Regions from separate parts of the Microbacterium sp. T3-8 genome, predicted to be linked through region 2. Evidence: predicted binding sites of a transcription regulator. Region 2 holds the regulator's gene; the other holds the start of a gene.
The links. Region 2 encodes HrcA, which represses chaperone genes, less so after heat shock. Its sites were predicted from a motif close to TTNGCACTCGNNNNNNNCGAGTGCNAA; they were not measured.

Region 1: a site for HrcA is predicted at 2,412-2,438, ahead of groES (co-chaperone GroES). Genes of this name have one in related genera too.

The regions. Positions count from the first base shown of each region.
Region 1 covers NZ_AP027918.1:1,231,103-1,239,384, forward strand. Annotated here, with positions in the region: gene ACZ5Y9_RS05835 (hypothetical protein) at 1-72, shown strand, start outside; gene ACZ5Y9_RS05840 (hypothetical protein) at 69-1,184, shown strand; gene ACZ5Y9_RS05845 (THUMP-like domain-containing protein) at 1,186-2,385, opposite strand; gene groES (co-chaperone GroES) at 2,525-2,821, shown strand; gene ACZ5Y9_RS05855 (polysaccharide pyruvyl transferase family protein) at 2,823-4,403, opposite strand; gene rarD (EamA family transporter RarD) at 4,633-5,568, shown strand; gene ACZ5Y9_RS05865 (ABC transporter substrate-binding protein) at 5,701-6,957, shown strand; gene ACZ5Y9_RS05870 (ABC transporter ATP-binding protein) at 7,110-7,847, opposite strand; gene ACZ5Y9_RS05875 (ABC transporter ATP-binding protein) at 7,844-8,282, opposite strand, start outside.
Region 2 covers NZ_AP027918.1:2,280,493-2,288,774, forward strand. Annotated here, with positions in the region: gene ACZ5Y9_RS10915 (PhoH family protein) at 1-258, opposite strand, end outside; gene ACZ5Y9_RS10920 (histidine triad nucleotide-binding protein) at 350-700, opposite strand; gene ACZ5Y9_RS10925 (16S rRNA (uracil(1498)-N(3))-methyltransferase) at 743-1,471, opposite strand; gene dnaJ (molecular chaperone DnaJ) at 1,475-2,590, opposite strand; gene hrcA (heat-inducible transcriptional repressor HrcA) at 2,627-3,661, opposite strand; gene ACZ5Y9_RS10940 (carboxylesterase/lipase family protein) at 3,764-5,185, shown strand; gene hemW (radical SAM family heme chaperone HemW) at 5,202-6,419, opposite strand; gene ACZ5Y9_RS10950 (DUF1990 family protein) at 6,419-7,072, opposite strand; gene ACZ5Y9_RS10955 (DUF1990 family protein) at 7,083-7,583, opposite strand; gene lepA (translation elongation factor 4) at 7,583-8,282, opposite strand, start outside.

The DNA.
Region 1 (8,282 bases), 1.0 Mb from region 2:
ACCTATGCCTACGGGGCGGGGCCGTCGTACCTCGAGATCGCCCGGGAGTCGGCGCCGGGAGAAGCGAAGTGAGCACTGACGGCGAACTGCGAGATCTGCAGCGCAAGGCGTACGGCCGCGCAGCCGCGCTGACGCGAGACGAGGCCAGTCGTCTGCGTGAGCTCGAACAGGGTCGTCGCACCATCATCCCCGGATCCGCAGACCCGTTCCCCGAGAGGATCCATGCGGTTCCACGCGCGACGGTGACCGCTCCGGCATCCGATCGTCCGACCGACTGTGCGCCGAGCCTCGAGGAGTCCCTCGCACTCGGACAGGTGGAAGAGGCGGATGCTACGGAGACTGCCCCCATCGACGCACGAGAACCGGAGGCGGCTCCGAAGACGCGCGCGGTGCTGCGTCGGCACTGGCGGTTCGTGACGGTCTCCGCAGTGCTGCTGCTCGCACTGGGGATCGGTATCGGCTGGGCCGTCTTCGCGCCGCCGTCCGATGCGATAGCGCTGACCGCGGAGCAGCAGGAGCGGCGTGCTCTTCTCGAAGACGAATCCGACTTCGATCCCGGCACGCTGCGTGCGGTCGGGCAGGACGACGACTCCGGTGCGATCGTCTGGCTGGGCACCAAGGGCGAAGGGGATCTGACCTGCGCCGTCGTCGATGTCGACGAGGCGACGCAATCCCAGTGCCAGCGCACGTCCGATTTCCAGAACGTCGGAATCAACGTCGCGGTCATGCGCCCCGGCGAGACCGTCGACGAGGTGACCGCCGTCTTCACGACGATCAATGCGTACATCGTGGTCGCCACCGACGGCGATCCGATCGCATCGATCCAGCAATGGGACTCGTCGTCATCGATCCTCGCCCAGTTCGTCGGCGACGAGCGCACGCGGGCCGAGGAACTCGTCGCGCAGGGCTTCGAGATGAACCTGAGCGTCGTCGGCTACTTCCGAGACGAGCCGGTCTGGATGGCGAATCGATACGGCGAGACGGTCGAGCCCGAGGCCTGCCTGATCGTCGATGCCGCACAGCTCGATGCGGTCTGCCTGCCCTCCACGACGGCGATCGACGTCGGCCTGTCCACTTTCGTGTCGGACGACGGATCGGGTTCCGGGCCCGGCTCGTCGCTCACTCTCGCCTTCACCGCGAGCCAGACGCCGTACCTGACGATCACCGAAGCCCGAGCGGGCTGACCTACTCGGCGGCGGACACCCGGTCGGCGAGGATCGCGCGGCGCTGGTCTCCGACCCGCACCAGGATCAACGTGGCCGAGGCACCACCGCGCAGCGTGAGCTTCTTGCGGAACTGCGCCGGGTCGATATCGACTCCGCGCTTCTTGATCTCCAGCGTGCCGATGTCGTTCGCCCTGAGCACGGCATTGATCGCCTTCGGGTTCGCGGCCATCGTCTCGCGCACCCGGAAGGACTGCACGAAGGGGCTGGTGAGCGCGGCATCCGAGGTCAGGTAGGCGATCTTCTCGTCGAGCATGCCGGCATCGAGGCTGCGGGCGACGTCGCCGATCAGACGAGCCCGGATCACCGCTCCGTCGGGTTCGTGCAGGAAGGCGCCGAGCGGGCGCACCTCGGCGTCGACGGCGTCGGCGCCGGCGGTGAGTTCGTGCGAGCGCTCGCCGCGGATCACGAGCGCGGCGCGGCGCACGCCGGCCCGAGCAAGAGCCCCGGTCCAGAGCACGAGTTCGACCACGCTGCCGTCGGCGCTGACCCACTGGGCCTCGGCATCGGCCGGCAGCGCATCGCGATCGTGCGCGGGGCCGAGCTTGATCCCGGTCGGCACGCGGGATGCGAGCGCGAATGCCCAGTCCAGCGAGGGGGAGTAGTCGTCGGGCGAGACGCGACGGGTCTCGCTGTGCCCGGCCGTGCGCCGGGCGGGGTCCATCCACACCGCGTCGCGCCCGTCGAGGTCGGCGCTCTCGGCCGTGCCGTGCTGAACGGTCGCGCTCTCACCGAACGGGGCGAGGTTGTACGCCGCGATCGCCGCGGTCACCGGGTCGGCGTCGACCGCGAGCACATCGAGACCGGCTCCGGCGAAGGCAAGGGCATCGCCGCCGATCCCGGAGCCGAGGTCGGCGATGCGGGTCAGCCCGGCGCTGCGCATGCGCTGGGCGTGGCGGGCGGCGACGCCGAGACGTGTGGCCTGCTCGAGGCCCGCGCGGGTGAACAGCATCCGCTCGGCGAACGGTCCGAACTTCACTCCCGCCTTCGCACGCAGGTGCGCCTGGCCGACCACGGCCGAGACGAGTTCGGGGGAGTGTCCGTCGGCCCGCAACCGCGACACCGCGCGCGTGACCTCGTCCGTCGACTCGACGCTGCCGAGCGCATCCAGCAGCTCCAGTCCGACGGGGGTCAGCAGCGCTTGCAGCTCAGACATCTCCACTCGCTCAGCCTACGCGGGCGGCGGGGCTGGCACTCGCGTTGCATGAGTGCCAGCGAAGCGCCTACACTGGCGTTAGCACTCTCGGGTTGAGAGTGCGAACAAGTCTTTCGTGTCAGCGTCAAGAAAGAAGAGGTAGACCGTGTCGGTTTCCATCAAGCCGCTCGAGGACCGCATCGTCATCAAGCAGGTCGAGGCCGAGCAGACCACCGCGAGTGGCCTGGTCATCCCCGACACCGCCAAGGAGAAGCCCCAGGAGGGCGAGGTCGTGGCGGTCGGCCCCGGTCGCATCGACGACAACGGCAACCGCGTTCCGCTCGACGTCGCCGTCGGCGACCGCGTGCTCTACAGCAAGTACGGCGGCACCGAGGTCAAGTTCGGTGCGGACGAATTCCTCGTCCTGTCGGCTCGCGACGTCCTGGCGGTCGTCGTCCGCTGATTCAGCGTTCCCGAGAAGGGGCCCGGATGCTTCGGCATCCGGGCCCCTTCTCGTCAGCGCGCGGCGGAGTCGTCGCGCCCGCGCCGTCGGAGCGACGACGGTCGGGGAAGTCGCAGCGCATGCGCCACGGAGGTGAGGCGCGATCCGATCTTCCACGACGTGCTCGTCTCGATCTCGTGCAGCCGTGAACGCAGGCTCTCGAGCTCGGTTTCCGCTTTCTTCCGTCGAGCGTGTGATTCGGCGAGTTCTTTCTCGACGGCCTGCCGGGCCCGACGCTGCTCATCCCTGTCGCCGGCGAGTCGGAGGGCCTCGGCTGCGCGCTCCTTGCCGAAGCGCACCGCCTCGGCATGCTCGTGCTCGAGTCGCATCGCTGCGATCTGGAGCTGGGTGACCTCGTCGATGCGGATGGCGAGAGCGTCGCTCTCCGGCGCGTCGTCCGCTTCGGTGAAGACTGCCAGGGCGTCGACCACGCTCTTGCGCGCGGAGTCCGCGAGGGCCGCGGCATGCGCAGCATCCGCTCGTGTTCGAGTGCTGCGGTCACGGCAGCAGGAAGGCTGGAGGGCTCGATGCCGAACGGGAAGTCCGCGTCCCAGGTTTCGGCGTAGACGTCGACCTTCGGCTTGGCGATGCTGAGGCGCTTCGTGCCGTAGGCGCACGCGAGGATGCGGCCGTGCAATGAGCTGCCGATCCAGAGGGAGGCCGTGGCGATCTCGCGCACACGGTCGTCGATCGAGCGTGCGTCGCTGAGGGCGATGTCCCAGTCCGGGCGCTCGGCCGAGACCCGGTCGATGAGTTCGCGGTAGCGCTCGATCGAATCGTGCGCGGGCGCTGATCCGGCGACGAAGAGCCGGATGGGATGATCCCCGAGTTCCGAGCACGCGACGATGGCGTCGGTCCATGCCTCGATGCCGTACGTGCGGATGTGTCCTTCCGACAGCTGAAGGAGCACGGAGCTGTCGCGGGGTGCATCGATCGGTAGGACCGACGCGATCGTGTGGACGAGGTCGGGCGCGAGACGGTGCGGGATGCCGAGGCGCTCGAGCAGTTCGGCGGACTTCGGATCACGGACCGAGATGTAGCGCGCTTCGCGCAGGGCGCTCGTGGCGACGGCGGCACGCCAGGGAGTCAGGCCGCCGATGCCCGAGACTCCGACGGAGTTGAGCACCAGGCGCGCCCCGCGGTTGCGGGGGAACGCGCTCGGTCGCGGCACGTACGGCGACTCCATCCGTGCGTTCATCACCTCGTCGAGGAGCGCGTCCTGTTCGGCCGCGTCGAGCGACGAGAACCGCGTCCACTCGGCGTCGTCGACGGCGGTCCGGTAGACGTACTCTCGCTGCGTTGAGCCGACCTCGCCGCCGACGGTCCAGATGCCCGTGGCGGGCTTCTCGGTGAGGGTCGGGCCGGTCGCGGTGATCCGCCGCCCGAGGAGCGCGGACATGTCGACGGCGATCGGCGCGGTGTACTCGACATCGACGATGCCGCGCGCGAAGTGATCGGCGACGACGAGGAAGAGCAGATCGCCGAGGTTGTCGCGTTCGTAGGCGCCGCACGCGACGACCGGGGGGAGCGTGTGCGGGGGCACGGCACGTCCTTCGGGAGACCGCCGCCGTCGGGTGCGGAGGCAGGGCTGTCCGCGAGGGGAATCGCGGAATCGCGAGGGCTCAGGCGATGCCGATCAGTATACCGATCGGCCATTTTGGACCCCGGGAAGAAAGCACAGCATCCGCCACGCGGCATCCGATTCCTGCCGAAATCATCCGGCAGGCCACGGAACCACCAGTGGATGCGCACCGCGGGCATAGTGTTGTGCGGTGAGTTCCGTCCCCCGCGCTTCGTCGAGCCAGACCTCCGGAGTCGCCTACGCGGGCGGTGCCTATCTGCTGTGGGGCGTGCTGCCGCTGTACTTCCTGCTTCTCGTGCCCACGGGGCCGTGGGAGGTCGTCGCCTGGCGAGTGCTGCTGTCGTTCGTCTTCTGCCTCCTGCTCCTCACCGTCATGCGGGGCTGGACCGCGTTCCTGGCGATCATCCGGCGGCCGAAGCTTCTCGGCTGGACGGCGCTCGCGGGCCTGCTCATCTACGTCAACTGGCAGGTGTTCCTCATCGGCACCCTGACGGGCAACGTGGTCGAGACGAGCCTCGGGTACTTCATCAACCCGATCACGACGGTGCTCCTGGGCGTGTTCGTGCTGCGCGAGCGGATCCGCCGGCTCCAGTGGGCGGCGATCGGGATCGCCTCGGTCGCCGTGGTCGTGATCATCGTGGCCCACGGCGAGTTCCCGTGGATCGCCCTCTCGCTGACGGCCTCCTTCGGTCTGTACGGACTCATCAAGAAGCAGATCGGGCCGGCGGTGGATGCCGTCAGCGGTCTGACCCTCGAGTCCTTCTGGTTGATCCCGATCGCCGTCGTGCAGCTCATCCTGGTGGCTCAGACCCCGGCGGGCCTCACGATGGGCGTGAACGGCGGATGGCACGCAGTGCTCTTGGCCTGCGCCGGGATCGCGACGGCCGTGCCCCTGCTTCTGTTCGCCGCCGGTGCGCGCCGGATCGATCTCACCGTCATCGGGATGATCCAGTTCATCACCCCGGTGATGCAGTTCGTCATCGGCGTCGTCTTCCTCCACGAGCCCATGCCGGCCGAGCGCTGGGCCGGTTTCGTGATCGTCTGGATCGCGATCGTCGTGTTCGTGATCGACCTGCTGCTCGCCGCGCGACGAGGGCGAAGGACCGCTCCCACGCCCATCGTCTGAAACCGGTATTCCACCGCGTAGCGGATCGTTAACGCACCGAAACACTTGCGACCCCTACGGAGCGCTTCTGCGCCCTAGGGTTAGAGCACTCGACTGTGGTCACGTCCACGCTCAGTTACGCAAGGGAGCATTATGAAGGCACTGAAGGGTTCGCGCACCGCGAAGATCTTCGCAGGCATTGCGCTTGTCAGCGCGTCTGCCCTCGTCATCGCGGGTTGCAGCAGCACCCCGTCCGATGACTCGTCCGACGGCGGCGCGCCCGCCACCGATCTCACCCTCAAGCTCGGCTCGCTGCTGCCGAAGACGGGGTCGCTGGCATTCCTGGGACCGCCCATGGAGTCCGGTGTCGGACTCGCGGTCGAGGAGGTCAACGCGGCGGAGGCCGGCATCACCATCGACCTCACCGCCGAGGACGAGGGCGACACCGATACCAAGGCGTACGAGACGTCGATCGAGAAGCTGCGCAACGCTGACGTCAGTGCGATCGTCGGTGCGGCCGCCTCCGGTGTCTCGAAGCTGGTGCTCGACGGAAACGTGAGCGCGGGGATCCTCCAGATCTCGGCGTCGAACACGTCCCCCGACTTCACCGCCTGGGAGGACGACGGACTCTACTTCCGCACCGCCCCCAGCGACCTGCTGCAGGGCGAGGTGCTCGGCAACCTGATCGCCGAGGACGGCGCCAAGACGCTCGGCATCATCTACCAGAACGACGCCTACGGCACCGGCCTGAACGACGCGCTCACCACGACGTTCGAGGGCACCGGCGGCGAGGTCGTCGAGTCGGTCTCGTTCAACGTCGGCGACGCGCAGTTCGATGCGCAGGTCGAGTCGATCAAGGCGCAGAACCCGGACGCCGTCGCGATCGTGTCGTTCGAGCAGTTCAAGACCATCGCGCCGCTGCTGGTGAACGCCGGCATCTCGGCTGACAAGTTCTACATGGTCGACGGCAACCTGTCCGACTACGGCGACGAGATCTCGGTCTCGCTCGAGGGCGCGCAGGGCACGAAGGCGGGCCCTGCACTCGAGGACGACTTCACGGATCGCCTGCAGGCGTCGTGGACGGCTGCCGGCAACCCCGAGGTGAAGGACTTCACCTACGCGGCCGAGGCCTACGACGCCGTGATCCTGGTGGCGCTCGCGTCGCTCGCGGCCGGTTCGACCGAGGGCGCCGACATCGCGGCCAAGATGCAGGAGGTCTCGGGCGGTTCGGGCGACGGTGAGAAGTGCACCAGCTTCGCCGAGTGCGCCGAGATCATCAACGACGGCGGCACGGCCGACTACGACGGCTACTCCGGCGACGTGACGTTCGACGAGAACGGCGACCCGCAGGGCGCCACGATCGGCATCTACAAGTACGTCGCGGGCAACACCATCGAGCGCACCAACTGATCGCATCGATGAGTTGATCGACCGATCACTCGGAAGGCCCCGGATGCTCGCATCCGGGGCCTTCCTCGTACGGGCAGGTAGCCATGACTGCACCGCCGTGCGGCATGCGAAAGGGGCGGGACGCCGAAGCATCCCGCCCCTCGTCGAAGCGCTCAGGCGACGTCGTCGGCGAGCGTCCCGAGGTACAGTCCGATGACCTTGGGGTCGCTCAACAGCTCGCGCCCGGTGCCTTCGTACGCGTCCTTGCCCTGGTCGAGCACATAACCGCGGTCGCAGATCTGCAGGCAACGGCGAGCGTTCTGCTCGACCATGATCGTCGTCACACCCGCTTTGTTGATGTCCGAGACGCGGATGAACGCGTCGTCCTGACGCACGGGGGAGAGGCCGGCCGAGGGCTCGTCGAGCAGCAGCACCGACGGGTCCATCATGAGCGCCCGCGACATCGCGACCATCTGCCGCTCACCGCCCGAGAGCGACCCGGCGCGCTGCTTGAGACGCTTACCGAGCTCGGCGAAGATGCCGGTGACGAACTCGAGGCGCTCCGCGTAGATCTTGGGGTTCTGGTAGAGCCCCATCTGCAGATTCTCCTCGATCGACAGCGAGGGGAAGACGTTGTTCGTCTGCGGCACGAAGGCCACTCCTCGCTTGACGAGCTTGTCGGCCTTGAGGCCCACGATGCTCTCGCCGTTCAGCGTGATCTCTCCACCGCGCACGTTGACGAGACCGAACATCGCCTTGAGCAGCGTCGATTTGCCGGCGCCGTTCGGGCCGATGATGCCGATCAGCTCGCCCTGACGCGCGACGAGATTCGCGCCGTTGAGGATGTTCACGCCGGGAAGGTAGCCCGCGTGGACGTCCGTGAGTTCGACGACCACCTTGTCTTCGCTCATGCGTTGTCCTTCGTGTCGGAGTCGACGGGATCCGTCGCCTCGAGCTCTGCCTCTGCCTCGGCCTCGATCTGTTCGCGGATGCGCGCAGCCTCGGCGTCGGCGACGACCGGAATGCGACCGGTGACGGCACCGAGGTCGACGTCCTGGTGGGCGCCGAGGTACGCGTCGATGACCGCGGGGTCGTCCATCACCTGGTCGGGCGGACCTTCGGCGACGACGCGGCCCTCGGCCATGACGACGACCCAGTCGGCGATGTGGCGTACCATGTGCATGTCGTGCTCGACGAAGAGCACGGTCATGCCCTGATCCTTGAGGTCGAGGATGTGGTCGAGCAGCGACTGGGTGAGGGCCGGGTTCACGCCGGCCATTGGCTCGTCGAGCATCACCAGCGTCGGGTCGCTCATGAGCGCCCGGGCCATCTCGAGGAGCTTGCGC
Region 2 (8,282 bases):
CGCCTCGCCGAGCACCTCGCTCGGACGAGGTCCCCCGTCGCGGAGCATCCGGGCGGAGCTGGTGACGTCGCTCGGAGCCAGATCGGCGCCGCCCCGGGTCATCTGGAGCAGCTCCTCGACGAGCGTCTTCGCCGCGGCGACCGCCGATGCCGAACCGCTGAGCGTGATCTCGTTGCCGCGCACGAGGACCTGCACATCGCGGTGCTCCTTCTCGAGCATCCGCAGGAGCCGGTCCTGCGGACCGAGCAGCTGCACCATCGCGACGCCGTCGGCGTAGATCTTCTCGACGGACTCCGGAGCGGATGCTCCGCTGCGGCGTTCCGGGATCTCAGGACTCTGGTCGTGGTTTTCAGGCACCGACACTCTTCTCGTTCAGTCCCCCGCCCAGCACGTGGGCGTGGACGTGGAACACGGTCTGTCCGGCGTTCGGGCCGGAGTTGAAGACGAGGCGGTAGTCGCCGTCGTCGGTGTGCTGCGCGGCGAGTTCCTTTGCGAAGGAGACCATCTCGGCGAGCAGCGTCGGATCACCCGCCGCGATCTCGGCGACGTCGCGGTACTCCGCGGTCTTCGGGATCACCAGGAGGTGGACCGGCGCCTGGGGCGCGATGTCACGGATGGCGAACACGCGTTCGGTCTCACCGAGGACCTCTGCGGGGATCTCACCGTTCAGGATGCGCGTGAAGATCGAGGGTTCGCTCATGTTCCCAGTCTAGCGGCGGGGTCCGCCGGCACGGCGGTGCGCTCACCAGCGGCGGAGGGCGACGGAGAGCACCGCGATCGCCGCGGGTCCGGCCGTCGAGGTGCGCAGCACCGTGTCTCCCAAGAGCACGCGCTCGGCGCCCGCCGCGGTCAACCGGGCGATCTCGTCGTCCGAGACGCCACCCTCGGGTCCGACGACCAGCACGATGTCGCGGTCGTCCGCGGTGATCTCCGACAGTCGGGTCGTCGCCGACGGGTCGAGGATCAGCACGCGCTCCGCGCTCGCACGGGTCGCCAGCTCCCCCGTGCTCGCGGGAGGCGCCACCTCGGGGACCCACGGCCGATGAGCCTGTTTGGCGGCCTCGCGAACGATCGTCGCCCACCGCTCACGGCCCTTCACGGCCTTGGGCCCCTCCCAGCGGGAGACGCTCCGGCTCGCCTGCCAGGGCACGATCTCGTCGACGCCCAACTCGCAGGCGGCCTGCACCGCGAGCTCGTCGCGGTCACCCTTCGCGAGCGCCTGCGCGAGAACGATGCGCGGGGTCGGCGACGAGTGCACGGCCCGATCGGAGATCCGCACGTCCACTCGTGCGGGAGCGACCTCCTCGGCGACGCCCTGGAGCCAGATGCCCCGACCGTCACCGATCGTCACCTGCTCCCCCACACGGAGGCGACGGACGACCGCCGCATGCTTCGCCTCGGCACCGGTCAGCGACACGAGATCGCCGGGCTCGGCATCCGACGACGTTTCGACGAGGAAATGCAGCGCCATGGCTCAGTGCGTGCGGAAGCGGTCGCGGAGCTTGGAGAAGAGACCCTGCTGGAACTGCGCCAGCTGGGGCGCCGGAGCCTTCGCCTTCTTCGCGAAGTCCTCGATGAGCGCCCGCTGCGCGGAGTCGAGCTTGGTCGGAGTCACCACCTGCACGCCGACGCGCAGGTCGCCCCGCTGCGAACCGCGCAGCGGTGTGATGCCGCGTCCCTTGATCGTGAGCACGTCGCCGGACTGCACGCCCGCGCGCACCTCGAGATCCACCGCACCGTCGAGGCCCTGGATCGAGGTCTCGGTGCCGAGGATCGCATCGGTCATCGACACCTCGAGCGTCGCGAGCAGGTCGTCTCCGTCACGGCTGAACGCCGCGTGCGGGTTGACCGTGACCTCGACGTACAGGTCGCCGTTCGGGCCGCCGGCCTTGCCGACCTCACCGGAGCCGGGCAGCTGCAGGCGCAGGCCGGTCTCGACGCCGGCGGGGATGTCGAGCGAGACGGTACGACGAGAGCGCACGCGCCCCTGACCGCCGCAGGTACCGCACGGGTACGGGATGGTCGTGCCGTAGCCCTCGCACGTGCCGCAGGGCTGCGAGGTGACGACGTTGCCGAGCAGGCTGCGCACCGTGCGCTGGACGTGTCCGGAGCCGCCGCAGATGTCGCAGGTGACGGGCGACGTGCCCTCCTGGCAGCAGGAACCCTGGCACGTCTCGCAGAGCACAGCGGTGTCGACCTCGATGTCGCGGTGCGCACCGAAGACGACGTCGCCGAGGTCGAGGGTGACCCGCACCAGCGCGTCCTGCCCCCGTTCGCGGCGGGAACGCGGGCGCGCACGCCCTCCCCCCTGTCCCGCGCCAAAGAACGTCTCGAAGATGTCGCCGAATCCGCCGAACCCTCCGCCGAAGTTCCCGGCCGCGCCGTCTCCCCCGCCCATGTCGTAGCGGCGGCGGGAATCGTCGTCGCTGAGCACGTCGTACGCGTGCGTGACGAGCTTGAACTTCTCCGCCGCGTCCTCACCCGGATTCACATCCGGGTGCAGCTGACGCGCGAGGCGCCGATACGCCTTCTTGATCTCGTCGGTGGAAGCGTCCCGGGACACCCCGAGAACCTCATAGTGGTCCGCCACGATCGCCTTTCTGCGTTGTTCTTCGTCGACGGCCGCTCAGCGGCTCGTCTCGTCTTCGTCGAGCATCCGCGTCAGGTAGCGGGCCACGGCCCGCGCCGCCGCGAGATTGCTCGGATAGTCCATGCGCGTCGGGCCCATCACGCCGACCCGCGCCGTGCCGCTGGGGGCGGCGTAGTTGCTCGCGACGATCGACGCCTCGCCCAGCCCGAACGGGGCGTTCTCGGTGCCGATGCTGGCCGCGAGGCCGTGCTCGTCGGTGACCATCTCGCTCATGAGCCGCAGGAGCGTCACCTGCTCCTCGATCGCCTCGAGCAGCGGATGGATGCTTCCGCGGAAGTCCTGCTCGCGACGCGCGAGCGTCGCGGCCCCCGCCATCACCAGGCGCTCCTGACGGAACGTACCCAGCTCGTCGACGATCACGGTGGCGAGAGCCCGCAGCGCGGCATCGCCGGGAGCGGCCTCGGGCGCCGCCAGCAGCGTCTGCAGACGGTCGGCCGCGTCACTGACCGCCTGCCCCGTGAGCAGGGCGGAGAGCCGCGCGCGGAGCATGATCGCATCACCGTCGTCGATCTCGATCGGCAACGGGGCCATCCGCTGCGAGACGCCGCCGGCGTCGGTGACGAGCACGACGAGCATGCGGGTCGGGGCGAGCGGCACGAGTTCGATGTGGGTGAGGTGCGCACGGGCGAACGACGGGTACTGCGCGAGCGCGACCTGACCCGTCAGCTGCGTCAGCACGCGCACGGTGCGCACCATCAGGTCGTCGAGATCGCTCGGCGCCGCCAGGAACGACTCGATCGCCGTTCGCTGAGCGGACGAGAGCGGGCGCAGCTGGGCGAGATGATTGACGAAGACGCGGTACCCCTTGTCGGTGGGCACGCGGCCCGACGAGGTGTGCGGCGCGGTGATGAGCTCCTCGTCCTCGAGGAGCGCCATGTCGTTGCGGATCGTGGCTGCGGAGACCCCGAAGGAGTGGCGGTCCACGATGGAACGGCTGCCGACGGGTTCGTGGGTCTCGACGTAGTCCTGCACGATCGCGCGGAGAACCTGGAGTCCTCGCTCTGTGACCATCGCCCTTCCCTTCCGTTGGCACTCGGACGTTCAGAGTGCCAATCCTACCCCGCCCGCGGCTCGTCTCGTCGGAGGTCGGGGCTCCGCCCTAGGATGACGACCATGACCGCCCCCACCGCCGAGCTGTCCACCGGAATCGTCGAGGGATCGAGCGAGGGCGGGGTATCGCGGTTCCTCGGCATCCCCTACGCCGCCCCTCCCTTCGGCGAGAACCGGTTCCGGGAACCGCGGCCGGCGACTCCGTGGACCGGCGTGCGTCCCGCCACGGCCTTCGGGCCCACGGCCCCGCAGTCGCCGTATCCCGGCGCGATCGGCGAGCTGCTCGGATCGGTCAGGATCGACGGTGACGACATCCTGACCGCCAACGTCTGGGCGCCGACGGATGCCGAGCGCGCCCCGGTGCTGCTGTGGATCCACGGCGGAGCGCTCGAGCGCGGCACCGCGGCGCTTCCGCTCTACGACGGGGCCGGCTTCGCCGCCGCAGGGATCGTCTTCGTGTCGATCAACTACCGCCTCGGTTCGGAGGGTTTCTCGGTGCTCGACGACGCCCCGCGCAATCTCGGCCTCCGGGACGCGGCCGCGGCTCTCGAGTGGGTGCATCGCGAGATCGGCGCGTTCGGCGGCGACCCCGCACGCATCACCCTCATGGGGGAATCGGCTGGAGGCGCGATCGTCGCGGGCCTTCTCGCGCGCGACGACTCCCGCACCCTCGTCGCGCGCGCGATCATCGAGTCCGGTCCGTTGGAGGCGCAACCGCCGCAGAAGGCGGGGCGGGTGACCGCGGTTCTCGCGAAGCGGCTCGGCATCCGCGCCGATCGTGCGTCGTTCGCGTCCGTCCCTCCCGAGAAGCTGCTCGAGGCGCGTCGCGCGCAGTCCGCGGGCTCGTCGCCGCTGGGCGGAGCGCCGGGGTTCCAATTCGCGATCGATCCGGACAGCCTTCCGCGCTCGCCTCACGAGGTCCTGCCGACCATCGACACCCCGCTGCTCATCGGCAGCAACACCGATGAGTACCGGCTCTGGTTCACACCCGAGACTCTCGCCGAGATCCGCCCGCTCAAGCTCTTCATCGCGCGTCTGGCCCTGGGAATCCCGCGCCGAGCCGCATCGGAGTACCGGAAGGCGTTCCCGAAGGCCTCCACCGGCGAGATCTTCGGACAGTTGGCGACCGACGTGATGCTGCGCGCGCCACTCTCGCGCGCGGCGCGCGCCCGCCCCGCGCTCACCTTCGTCTACGAGTTCGCATGGCCGAGCCCGGTGCGCGACCTGCGTGCCGCACACGCTCTCGAGCTCGGATTCGTCTTCGACCGTCTGGCGGATGCCGAGGCGCAGCGCCTCGCGGGCGCCGATGCACCCCAGGCTCTCGCCGACGAGATGCACGCCGCCTGGATCTCGTTCGTCACGACAGGTTCGCCCGGCTGGGCGGCGTACGGCGCCGACCGCACGACACGGGTGTTCGACACGACGAGCGGCACGCTCCCCCAGCGGCGCACCGCCGGAATGGATCTGCTCCCGACCCGGAGCTGACCGCTTCGCTCCCGCGTCAGTCGGTGAGCTCGCGCACGACGGCATCGGCCAGGAGCCGTCCGCGCAGCGTCAACTGCACCCGACCCTGCACCGCGGCGCGGGCGTCGACGAGGCCGTCGGCGATGAGACCCGCGACGTTCGCGCGATTGCCGGCCGGCAGGTCGGCCACCGCGATGCCCTCGACGAGGCGGCTCTGCAGCAGCACCCGTTCGAGCATCCGTGCGCCCTCGTCCGGACGCTCGGTGCCGGCCGCCGGAGAATCGGATGCCGACAGCCGCTGCGCGTACGCCGCCGGATGCTTGACGTTCCACCAGCGGAGTCCGGCGACGTGGCTGTGCGCCCCCGGCCCGAAGCCCCACCAGTCGCTCCCCCGCCAGTAGGCGAGATTGTGACGCGAGCGCTGCGCGTCGCTGCGGGCCCAGTTGCTCACCTCGTACCACTCGAAGCCCGCCGCGGCGAGGCGGCGATCGGCCAGCTCGTACATGTCGGCCTGCAGATCGTCGTCGGGCGTCGGCACCTCGCCACGCCGGATCTGGCGGGCGAGCTTCGTGCCGTCCTCGATGATGAGCGCGTACGCCGAGATGTGGTCGGAGTCGAGTTCGAGGGCCGCATCCAGCGACGCCTCCCAGTCGGCGAGGGACTCGCCCGGCGCGCCGTAGATCAGATCGACGCTGACCGCGAGCCCGGCTTCCTTCGCCGCGGCGACGGCCGTGCGCACGTTGTCGGGGTCGTGCGTGCGGTCGAGCGCGGCGAGCACGTGCGGCACCGCCGACTGCATGCCGATCGAGAGACGCGTCACGCCGGCATCCGCGAGCGTGCGGGCGACCTCCGGCGTGACGGTGTCGGGGTTGGCCTCGACCGTGACCTCCGCGCCCTCGGCGAGGCCGAAGGCCGAGACCGCGGCGCCGAGCATCAGCGCGAGATCGCCGGCGGGGAGCAGCGTGGGTGTTCCCCCGCCGAAGAAGACCGTGTCCATCGGGCGCAGCGCACCCGCCTCGTCGAGCACGTTTCGCGCGAGATCGATCTCGGCGAGCAGCGTGGAGGCGTAGTCCTCCTGACGGGCGCCGCGCAGTTCGCTCGAGGTGTAGGTGTTGAAGTCGCAGTATCCGCACCGCACGCGGCAGAACGGGATGTGGAGGTACGCCGAGAAGGGAACCGAGGGATCGATCGGCAGATCGGCCGGCAGGCGGCCGTCGGACGGTGCGGGATCGCCGAGAGGAAGGGGCCCCGCCATCAGAGGGGGGTCGCGTAGAGCGGGGAGATCGCCCGGAGATAGCGGGCGAAGAGCTCGCGACGGCGACGCTTCACGAGCGGCGGCACCGTGCGGTAGAGCAGGGAGTTGGGGGCGTCGAACGCGCGCACCGTGAACCAGACCTCGTCGTTGTCCTCGCGCCAGTCGACGTCGAAGGACTCCTCGCCGCTGACGACCGAGCCGCCGACCGTGCCGAGCACGAAACCGATGCGTCGAGCCTCCTCGGTGACCGAGATCACACGCAACTCGGCATCCGCGCGCATGCCCGACAGACGACCGCGCACGCGCAGCGTCATGCCCGGGCCCACGAACGGAGTCCCTTCGGCATCGTAACGGGGCTCGACGTCGCGCTTGCTGGGGGCGATCGGGTTGCCCTCGGCATCGAAGCTCACGCCCGCGTACGCCGGGCCGGGGGCGGGGCGCACGTCTTCGATCGCGAGGCCGGCCGCGCGCTGCGCCGTCCACGACAGCAGAGCTTCGCCGGCGGTCTGGAACCGCTCCGCTCCGGAGCCGATCCGCCAGGACTCCTCCGCCGGGAAGCTGCGCTCCGGCGGGTACTGCATCAGATCGGGCGCGTGGGTGGCACCCACGGCCGCATAGTCCACCGTGTCGTCTCGGAAGTTCCCGCGCCGCATGAGATCCAGCCTACTGGCGGTTGCCTGGACGAACACCCCACTCGCGCGCCTCGGCGGCGACGATTCGGGTGTACCGCGCGTGGGTGCGGCGCTGGATCAGCCTCAGCGCGGGCGACAGCAACCACCACACGAGGGTCGCGGGGCGCGAGATCGAACGGGCGGTGAACACGCCGTCGTCGAGCACGAACGATTCCTCTCCGTAGATCGGATGACCCGGGCGCGTCTCGTACCCGAAACCCCGCTCATCCGCCCACACCACCCGGATCGGTTCGGAGAATCGGATACCGAGCACACGCTTGGCCAGCACGCCCTCGGCGTTCGCGACCGGCGCGGACGCCGGGCCGTCGAAACCCGCCCGCCGCTTGAACTCCCAGGAGCGGATCAGCGTGCGCACGGCATCCTGAGCCTCCGGAGCGACCGCGATGCTGCGCTCGGACAGGTGCATCCCCGCCGGCACGTCGACGATCGGATGCCGCGTCATCCCGCGCGTGTACGGCGGGAGCGGGCTCACTACTTCTTGTCCTTGCCCTCGACGTCGCCCGACAGCGCGGCGATGAACGCCTCCTGGGGGACCTCGACGCGGCCGACCATCTTCATGCGCTTCTTGCCCTCCTTCTGCTTCTCGAGGAGCTTGCGCTTGCGGGTGATGTCACCGCCGTAGCACTTGGCGAGCACGTCCTTGCGGATGGCGCGGATCGTCTCGCGAGCGATGATGCGTGCACCGATCGCCGCCTGGATCGGCACCTCGAACTGCTGGCGAGGGATGAGCTTGCGCAGACGCTCGGCCATCATGGTGCCGTAGGCGTAGGCCTTGTCGCGGTGGACGATCGAGCTGAATGCGTCGACCTTCTCGCCCTGGAGCAGGATGTCGACCTTCACGAGGTCGGCCTCCTGCTGCCCCGCGGGCTCGTAGTCGAGCGAGGCATAGCCCTGCGTCTTGGACTTGAGCTGGTCGAAGAAGTCGAAGACGATCTCGCCGAGCGGCATCATGTAGCGCAGCTCGACGCGCTCCTCCGAGAAGTACTCCATGCCGAGCAGCGAGCCGCGACGCGACTGGCAGAGCTCCATGACCGTGCCGACGTAGTCCTTCGGGAGCAGGATCGCGGTCTTGACGATCGGTTCCGACACGGAGCCGATGCGGCCGTCGGGGTACTCACTCGGGTTCGTGACCGTCACGGTCTCGCCGGTGTCGGAGGTCAGCACCTCGTAG